DNA from 3 places in the Paenibacillus sp. 2TAB19 genome. Region 2 is predicted to be linked to each of the others. Evidence: riboswitches for the same ligand, from Rfam matches in the RefSeq annotation. Region 2 holds a riboswitch; each other region holds the start of a gene.

Region 1 (3,113 bases), on a different contig from region 2:
GATTCAGCCGAGCGCAGAAGCAGTTTTTCCAGAACGCCTCGCATGAGCTGAAGTCGCCGTTAATGTCCATTGCGGGATATACGGAAGGTATTCGGGACGGCATATTCGAGGGTGAATCCATTAATAAGGGACTGGACATCATATTAAGCGAGAGCGCAAGATTGAAAAACATCGTAACGGAAATGACGCTGCTCGCCAAGCTCGACAGCGAGGAAGATATTTATGAACCGGAAGTGGTCAGCCTCAAGGAACTGCTTATCGAAACGATCGAACGCGTGAACCCGATGTTGGTTAAGAAAGAGCTGTCCCTACATCCATCGGTCGATGAGCATGAAGAGCTGCTCGTGAGGGCTGATCGGGATAAGCTGCTCCAGGCGCTGCTTAATATTTCGTCCAATGCGGTTCGCCATGCAAACAAGCATATTTATATTCACGCAGCCGTCAGCAAGGGACATGTCGAATTGTCGATATCCGACGACGGAAATGGCATTCCCGAGGAATTGTTGCCGTATTTATTCCATCGCTTCGTGAAGGGCAAGGACGGCGAAAGCGGGCTTGGGCTCGCGATTGCCCGTGCGATTGTCGAGCGCTGCGGCGGCCATATTACAGCGTCTAACCGCAAAGATGGCGGAGCGGAATTCTCGCTTGCTTTCCCGGTTGTCTAATAAATTAATTATTATCAAGGGTGTAGCGGATATTGTGGCGATTGAACGATTAAAATGRGCAAAGCAGGGACGTGCGCCACGTCTTGCGGTCATGTATGCGCATTCATGGATTTTCTATCGCTTTTTTAACGTTATTTGAGCGAAAACGTTGGTTTACATTCCATTCCCAGAGGACTATGATCGTAATGCACTAAAATATATATTCACGATCGCTGAGTTTCCGCTCTCGAAGCGGAAAGCAGGGGAACCAATCGCGACGCGCAGCATAAGCGAAAGCTTGCTACGTCGCCGGGGTGAATCCGAGAGTCGCTGCCTTTATGAAGGCTCGCTCGAGGTAGGGCGACTCTAAACGCCCGAATCCGTCAGCTAACCTTGTAAGCGTGTATGGAGAGGTGAATCAACTACGGCTCGTCTTATAGCCGCGGGGATTTCCCTGCGGCTTTTTTTGTTGTGCTCTTTTTTAAGGAAAACCATTCATTGACGGCGGTGACAGCATGTTAGCTTCAATCAAAAGATTATTAATCGGTCGACCGCTCAAGTCGAAGGAACTAGGCGAGCAGAAGCTCGCTAAGACGAAGGCGCTCGCTATTCTGTCTTCGGACGCATTATCTTCGGTTGCTTATGGTCCGGAACAAATTCTGCTTGTGCTAATGACGATTGGCGTAGCGGCGTTCTGGTATTCTGTTCCGATTGCAATTGGCGTATTGATTTTATTGACGGCATTAATTTTATCGTATCGACAAATTATTTTCGCTTATCCGCATGGCGGCGGCGCTTATGTTGTATCGAAACAAAATCTCGGCCTGTTCCCGGGGCTCATATCAGGCGGCGCGCTGCTGGTCGATTATATATTGACCGTTGCGGTAAGCGTATCGGCTGGAACCGACGCGATTACGTCGGCTTTTCCCAGCCTGCACGAATACACAGTTCTGATCGCGGTGATCTTCGTCATCTTCATCACGATATTGAACTTACGGGGCGTGACGGAATCGGCTTCGATTCTCTCTTATCCGGTGTACTTGTTCGTGCTGGCGCTGTTCATCATGATCGGCGTCGGTATCTACAACATCGCTACCGGTCACGTATCGCCGGAGCTGCATCCGCCGCTTGGCACGCCGGTTGCGGGTATTAGCTTGTTCTTGCTGCTGCGTGCTTTCGCATCGGGCAGCTCGGCACTGACGGGCGTTGAGGCGATATCGAACGCGATTCCGAACTTCAAGGATCCTGCTCCGAACAATGCGGCGAAGACGTTGGTTGCGATGGGAGCGCTGCTTGCGGTGTTATTTTCCGGTATCGTATGGCTCGCTTATTATTACGGGATTTCGCCAAAGGTGGAAGTGACGGTCGTATCGCAGATCGCCGAAGAGACGTTCGGACGCAACATTATGTATTATTTCATTCAAGGCACGACGGCACTAATTCTCATTCTTGCGGCTAATACGGGCTATTCGGCTTTCCCGCTGCTTGCGGTGAATTTGGCGAAGGATAAGTTCATTCCGCGCATGTTCACGGTGAGGGGCGATCGGCTCGGTTACTCGAACGGCATTATTATTTTGGGCGTACTGTCCATCATCCTCATTATTACGTTCCACGGGCAGACGGAGCATCTCATCCCGCTATATGCGGTAGGCGTGTTCATCCCGTTCACGCTGTCGCAGACGGGCATGATCGTGAAGTGGATTCGCGAGAAGCCGAAGGGTTGGGTAACGAAGCTTATCATTAATGCGACGGGCGCACTCATTAGCTTCGTTGTCACGATGATGTTCTTCCTAACGAAGTTCGAGCAAGTATGGTCGATTCTCATATTCTTGCCGCTAATCATTTATTTGTTCATGCGGATTAAGAAGCATTATGAAGCGGTAGGGGAGCAGCTGCGTCTGGCGACCTGCGAGCCTCCAGTTGCGATAGAGGGCAACGTCATTATTTTGCCGGTAGCCGGCATTACGCATGTCGTCGAGAACTCGATCAACTACGCGAAGTCGCTGAAAGCCGAACAGATTATTGCGGTGTACATTCCTTTCGAGCGGGAGGATGAAGCGGCATTCGAGGAGAAGTGGGAGAAGTTTATGCCTGACGTAAGGTTGGTGACGCTCCACTCGCCATATCGAACGATCATCCATCCGCTGCTCAAGTTCGTCGATACCGTTCAGCGTAAGGCAAGCGAGTCGAACTATCAGGTGACGGTTGTCATCCCGCAGTTCATTCCGAAGAAGGGCTGGCATAATATTTTGCACAACCAGACCAGCTTCATGATTCGAGCCAATCTGCTTCATCGCAAAGACGTGATCGTAACGACCGTTCCGTATCATTTGAAAAAATAATAGGTTGGTTTAAAGGGAGAGGCTGCACCATAAGCGTACTTATGGGCAGCCTCTTTATTGTGGGGTTATCAATAACGGGAATTCCTCCCGTTAATTTCAGAATTATTAGGTTTGAGAACGAAATAGC
Region 2 (3,113 bases):
TAGGCTGGCTTGGGGTTCTCATAGGAATTGGTTGGGCCACGATGAGGAAGGCACTACGGCAAATAGTCATTCAGGGGGGCTAACCGCTATGCAACTCTATTTCAAATACTTATCGATTTTGTTCAAGTCGCAGCTGCAATATCGCGCTTCCTTCTGGCTGCTAAGCTTCGGACAGTTTTTTGTACCGGTTACGGTGTTCGCAGGTTTGTATTTTATGTTCGAGCGCTTTGGGGAACTGCAAGGTTGGACCTTTTTCGAGGTTGCGTTGTGCTTCGGCATTATTCATATGGCGTTCTCGCTAAGCGAATGTTTCGCGCGGGGCTTCGATGCCTTCTCGGGTCTTGTGAGAAGAGGCGAGTTCGACCGTCTGCTTGTTCGCCCGCGCAGCACAGTACTTCAGGTGCTTGGGTCGCAATTCGAGTTCACGAGAGTCGGGCGGATGCTGCAAAGCGCGATTGTGCTTGGCTGGGCACTATACAAGCTGCCGGTTGAATGGAATGCGTCCAAGGTGACGACATTTATCTTGATGATCGTTTGCGGCGTATGTATCTTCGCAGGCATCTATATCTTGATGGCAACGATGTGCTTTTGGACGATTCAGGGGCTTGAGATCGCGAACATTTTGACGGACGGAGGGCGGGAGATGGCACAATACCCGCTGAATATTTACGAAAGATGGGTTAAAGTTCTGTTTACGTATATGATCCCGTTCGGATGCGTCAATTATTTGCCGTTGCTCTATATTCTTGGAAAGCAGAACGGCAATCACTGGTTCTATATGCTGCTGCCACTTGCTGGTGTATTGTTCTTGGTACCTTGTCTAGCGGTATGGCATATCGGTGTCCGCCATTATCGTTCGACCGGATCATAAGCTCGCCGTAACGTAAGCAAGCCCGCTCCTTCGCGCTGTAGGAGCGGGCTTGCTTCATTCTAAAACGCTAATGGATGGACACATAGGCAACGGAACGGTTCTTAAGTACTGTCTCTTCGGTATTGCCTTCGATGAAGGTAGGATTGTCGGTATGAGCGAGAAGATCGTCGATCGCGGTGCAGAACAATTCATTGAGTCTTCCATCCACATGTGCCGGCAGTAGAGAGTCATACAACGAGGCAGAATCCGTGAAAGCTCCGACGAATTGACGCAGCGGCTCACTCCATTGCTTCAGATCGATTTGGCTGTCGGACTCAGGCGCAAAAAATTCACCCCAGCCGACCCCTTTGTTGCTTAGCATTCGAAGACATACGCGATAACCGGAAGAGTCGACGGCGAGGGCAGGAATAACGAACAACTCGATGCGTGTGATGGTGAGACTGTCACTAAGATCTTGATCGGACAGAAAAKAAAGATGACAATCGGATTTCGTCAACATAAATAAACCTCTCCTTATTTCGCTTACGAGGTTAGCTGTCGGATTCGGACAGAGAGACGCCCTACCAAGGTTACAAATCCTTGGATTCACCCCTTGCGAGCGGATCGATTGATCCAAGTAGTGGCTCGCGTTGGTTCCCCCGCTTTTTCAAACGAAAAATTCAGCGTTAGTATGCCGTATATTATAAATCTATTCGCACCATTTGTAAATGCTTTTCGCTAAATATTCTGACAACTTACTCTTAAAACAGTGAGATATAGGAAACGGAGCACTTCAGTAAATCTCCAMTCTTGGCGGGATTTAACGTACTCTTGTCATTCCGAACGTGAAGAAGCGCGTCGTTGAACAAACTGTTAATGCGATTGTCAACGAGGCTTTCCTCAGCATGCATCACACCTATATAACGATGCAGCATGCCGCCCCATCTGATCCAGTCTGCCGGTTTATCTGCTTCATTCACGAACAACTCACCCCAGCCTAATCCATTAGTCGTTGTTAAATGGAGACAGACGCGATACCCGGCGCAATAACCGTCGTAATCAGGAATGACGAACATCTCGATTCTTCGAATGATTAGCACCAGGCAGTCGTTGGTGCAAGAAGGTAATGGCTCGTCGATTTGTGCTTGTGTGAACATATGAAATTCTCTCCTCTATTCGCTTACGAGGTTAGCTGACGGATTCGGACTAGAGAGCTGCCCTACCGAGGCATTGCCTCGGATTCACCCCATTCGAACAATCGAACGATTGCTCTTGTTGGTTCCCCCGCTTTATCCTATGGACAAATTCAGCGATAATGATATGCCTTTTTCGGCTCGACGTCTATCCTAAACCGATTCGAAGCATTTGTAAAAGGTTCATTTTGTTGCACAAGACGCTCTAAGAGCAAATTAGAGGAGCGACGATCATTTTATCCATGAAAAGAGGCTTTTTCGATGGAATACTCGTTTTTACTTCTGTTATTTATGATTTGAAAAAAAGCATGCTTGCGCGTGTTGGATAAGAAATTCAGGCATATATGTAATTTCAAAAAACGAGAGATAATTGGCGAAAAAGTGAGTAATATCGAGCTATAACTTTTTGAAAACGTTAACGATCACTCTATAAGCTCCTATATTATCCAATATGGACGCTGGACCTGCTTTACATAAAATTTGGCTGGGAGTAAGATTCGATACAGGATTCGCAATTGAAGTTGCGATGGACTGATCGCTGAGTTTCCGCGAGGCAAGCGGAAAGCGGGGGAACCAAATGTGAAGCGGTGCGTTTGTACGATGTGAGAGTCGGACGACAGCACGGCAGGGGTGAATCTTCGAAGAGGCAGCACCATGGATGCCGCTTCGAAGTAGGGCGACTCTCACCGCCCGAATCCGACAGCTAACCTCGTAAGCGTGGTTTGGAGAGAGGAATGATACAACGATTCGTTTTTAATTGCTATTTTATCGCTGAGTTCCGCAGCAGTCTGCGGGAACGGGGGAACCAAAGAGCGATGCGCCGCGATGGAGTCGGCCGCATAGGTGCTCATGGGGTGAATCGCAAGGCTTAACTGCCTTGCGTAGGGCGACTCTCACGCCCGAATCCGACAGCTAACCTCGTAAGCGTAATCGAGAGAGGCAACCATCGCAGTGCCGATTCGGCATGGCTTCCTTAGCCATGCCTCCGAAGAAGCCCGCGGGGAAAGGTCCTCTTTTCCCGCAGGCTTCTTTTTTGTTGCCTTTTTACAGAAATTCGGAGGAGATTGCCG
Region 3 (3,113 bases), on a different contig from region 2:
TACGTAACGAAGTAAATGATAGTGAGTACGATTCCTCGCTTGAATGACGTATGTCCTCGGTAAAGGACGGCGTAGATGACTGCAAGCACGAACAGGATGAAGCTTATGAGGAAGTAGCCGAAGCCGGTCATGAATTGCGCCCACTTGTCTTGGGCTTTCACATAGTCCCTATACTCAGCCGGCGCAATGAAGGCTGGCTTGTATTTCGTCATAACGGGCTCGCCGTCGATCAAGCTTACGGCAATCGTCACTTGCAGCTTCGATTCGCCGATCGAATGGTCGCTTGGGCTAACTCCCCACTCGCCGTTCGGATAGGCCGCTCCGCTTGCAAGCTCCTCTGCACGGAACCCTTGCTCCTRGAGCAATGCGATGCTCAGCTTATCGATTTCTGGATTGTCGTCCTGAACAGGCTCGCCGCCATGCAGATTCCAGGCCACGATACGTTCAGTCTGCATATGGACGTAGACGAATCCTTTGCCGCCTGCCCCTTCAAAGTCCACCTCGACTTGATATGTATCGGTTGGAAATTGTTTATCGTATAGATCGGCATACGCCTCTGTCAGCTCATCACGCGTAAGGTAGCCGTTCATTAGCTTGTCGGATTGATGGACGGCTTTGGCGGAATCCACCTCTCGTCCTACGAGCTTCTCGGCGAACGACGCGGCTGCCTGCTCCGCTTGTGCTTTGCTAATGGCTCTGCCGCCTAGCTCATCRGAAGAGCTCGCCTTTATTAGCGGGACGATATCGACGAACATGTAAATGAGAAGACAAATAACGGCTGCCCATATGTAACGCTTCCATTCCTTGTGTTTAATTGAATCGATCATCAGTTCACCTCATGCGTATAGGAGTAGGATGAAGCATACTATACTACCATATCACAACGTTCCCTGAATTATCCATTGAAACTAGGTCTTTATTTTCATAATCCCGCGAAATAACGATGTTCATGAAGTGTAGGGCAAGGTGAAGCGCATAACTGCGTCTTTTTGGTCGAATATAGCCTCTAATGTGAGAAAAGGGAGCTTTATGCAAGGGCGTATTTGGGCTTATAATCGTTATCGTCATACCAAATGAATAGCACAGCCGAATTTCCTTAGGAAAACGGGGGAACCATATTGTTGCCGGGCATCCGGCGGCATGGGGTGAATTTCTACATTGCCGGAGCGCAGCTTCAGGCGATTGAATAGGGCTGCCTGTCCAGGCCCGAATCCGTCAGCTAACCTCGTAGGCGTATTGGAACAGGACTCATCTTCTTGAGCACTTGAGCTTCCAGTGCTTTTTTTTGTGCGCTTATAACGATAACGCAGTAGATTTTCGAAGATTGAGGTGCACAATATAAGATGAAATTCGCATGYATTTGGGACGTGAAGAACTGGTCTCCGCCGAGGATACTTGTTAGCGGCTTCGCGCTCATTATATTCATTGGGGCATTTTTGCTCTCTTTGCCCTTCGCCTCGGCAACAGGCGAACGGCTGAACTTCATAGACGCTTTGTTCACGGCGACTTCAGCGACATGCGTGACCGGCCTCGTCGTCGTCGATACCGGCACCTATTTCTCGACAGCCGGCCAGATCGTTCTGACGGTGCTGTTCCAGCTTGGCGGCCTCGGCTTCATGACGATGGCAACGCTAATCGCGCTCGTTTTGCGGCGGAAAATATCGCTGCGCGAGAGGCTGATTCTTCAAGAGGCGATGAATCAGACAAGCATGGAGGGCATTATTAGGCTAATTCGCCGCGTCATCTACTACTCGCTGTCTATTGAACTCGTCGGGATGCTGCTTTTCACGTTCCGGTTCTCGTTCGATATGCCGCTTGGCAAGGCAGCTTTCTTCGGCGCTTTCCACGCCGTATCGCTGTTCAACAACGCCGGCTTCGATATTTTCGGAGATTACCGCAGCTTAACGCTGTATGTGTCCGATCCAATCGTTAATATTGCCGCAATGATGCTAATCGTATTCGGAGGACTCGGCTTCGTCGTTATGTCAGATCTAATGGAATATCGGAAGAAGCGCAAGCTGTCGCTGCATAGTAAAATCGTTCTCGCCATGACGGGGACATTGATCGCGTTAGGCGCGATTGTGTTGTTTGTTTTCGAATTCACGAACCCCCTCACGCTCGGCTCGCTCGATTGGGGAGGCAAGATATGGGCCTCATTATTCCAATCCATTACACCGCGTACGGCTGGCGCCAATACGCTCGATTATACAGCTCTAAGGCAGGCTACCGTCTTCTTTACGATCATCCTTATGTTCATCGGCGCATCGCCGGGCTCGACGGGGGGCGGCATTAAAACCACGACGTTCACGGTGCTTGTCGGCGCCGTAATCTCGATGATTCGCGGACGTGAGGATATCGTCTTCTTCCGCTATCGGCTTGCCAAGGACCGCATATTCAAGGCGCTGACGATTACGATTTTGTCGTTAACGCTCGTCGTGGTCGTGACGATGATTCTTGCAACGATCGAGAATCAGCCGTTCATGAAAATATTGTTCGAGGCAACATCCGCGTTCGGCACCGTAGGACTATCCATTGGATTGACCCCGGAGCTTAGCGATATTAGCAAAATGATTATTGCATTCACGATGTTTGCCGGTCGGCTAGGTCCATTAACGCTCGCTTATGCGCTTGGGCCTGGAACAGATAAAGAATTGTACCGGTATCCGGAAGGTAAAATAACAATTGGATAGGGGATTTACAGGTGGCTATCAAACGCAGTCAGTTTGTCATTGTGGGCTTGGGGCGGTTCGGCTCAAGCCTTGGAAGGGAACTCATCGAGCTTGGTCATGAAGTGCTCGGCATCGATAAGGATGAAGAAACGGTGCAGGATATGAGCAGCGTGCTAACGTACGCCGTATCGGCGGATTGCACGGATGAGGAGACGCTTCGCTCGCTAGGCGTACGCAACTTCGACTGCGGCGTCGTTGCGATCGGCGATGACATTCAGGCGAGCATTCTAACTGCCATATTATTGAAGGATCTTGGCGTGAAGAAGGTTGTCGCGAAGGCGATGTCCGAGCTGCACGGCCGTGTGCTTGAGAAGATCGGCGTTGACAGGGTCGTCTATCCGGAGAGGGATATGGGCATTAGGGTTGCGCATCAGCTCGTATCGC

Evidence for each region. Region 2 has a riboswitch for cyclic di-AMP ahead of AB4Z33_RS00190 (hypothetical protein). Riboswitches for the same ligand answer to the same signal wherever they lie in the genome.
Region 1: another riboswitch for cyclic di-AMP. It lies ahead of AB4Z33_RS02680 (APC family permease); the one in region 2 lies ahead of AB4Z33_RS00190 (hypothetical protein).
Region 3: another riboswitch for cyclic di-AMP. It lies ahead of AB4Z33_RS20980 (TrkH family potassium uptake protein); the one in region 2 lies ahead of AB4Z33_RS00190 (hypothetical protein).

The regions. Positions count from the first base shown of each region.
Region 1 covers NZ_JBFRGE010000004.1:27,675-30,787, forward strand. The annotation lists gene AB4Z33_RS02675 (sensor histidine kinase) at 1-665, shown strand, start outside; cyclic di-AMP (ydaO/yuaA leader) riboswitch at 866-1,062, shown strand; gene AB4Z33_RS02680 (APC family permease) at 1,160-2,986, shown strand.
Region 2 covers NZ_JBFRGE010000001.1:36,977-40,089, reverse strand. The annotation lists gene AB4Z33_RS00200 (ABC transporter permease) at 1-83, shown strand, start outside; gene AB4Z33_RS00195 (ABC transporter permease) at 89-871, shown strand; gene AB4Z33_RS00190 (hypothetical protein) at 939-1,370, opposite strand; cyclic di-AMP (ydaO/yuaA leader) riboswitch at 1,376-1,546, opposite strand; gene AB4Z33_RS00185 (hypothetical protein) at 1,612-2,007, opposite strand; cyclic di-AMP (ydaO/yuaA leader) riboswitch at 2,013-2,172, opposite strand; cyclic di-AMP (ydaO/yuaA leader) riboswitch at 2,570-2,776, shown strand; cyclic di-AMP (ydaO/yuaA leader) riboswitch at 2,803-2,985, shown strand.
Region 3 covers NZ_JBFRGE010000051.1:37,562-40,674, forward strand. The annotation lists gene AB4Z33_RS20975 (CPBP family intramembrane glutamic endopeptidase) at 1-827, opposite strand, end outside; cyclic di-AMP (ydaO/yuaA leader) riboswitch at 1,075-1,249, shown strand; gene AB4Z33_RS20980 (TrkH family potassium uptake protein) at 1,344-2,690, shown strand; gene AB4Z33_RS20985 (potassium channel family protein) at 2,708-3,113, shown strand, end outside.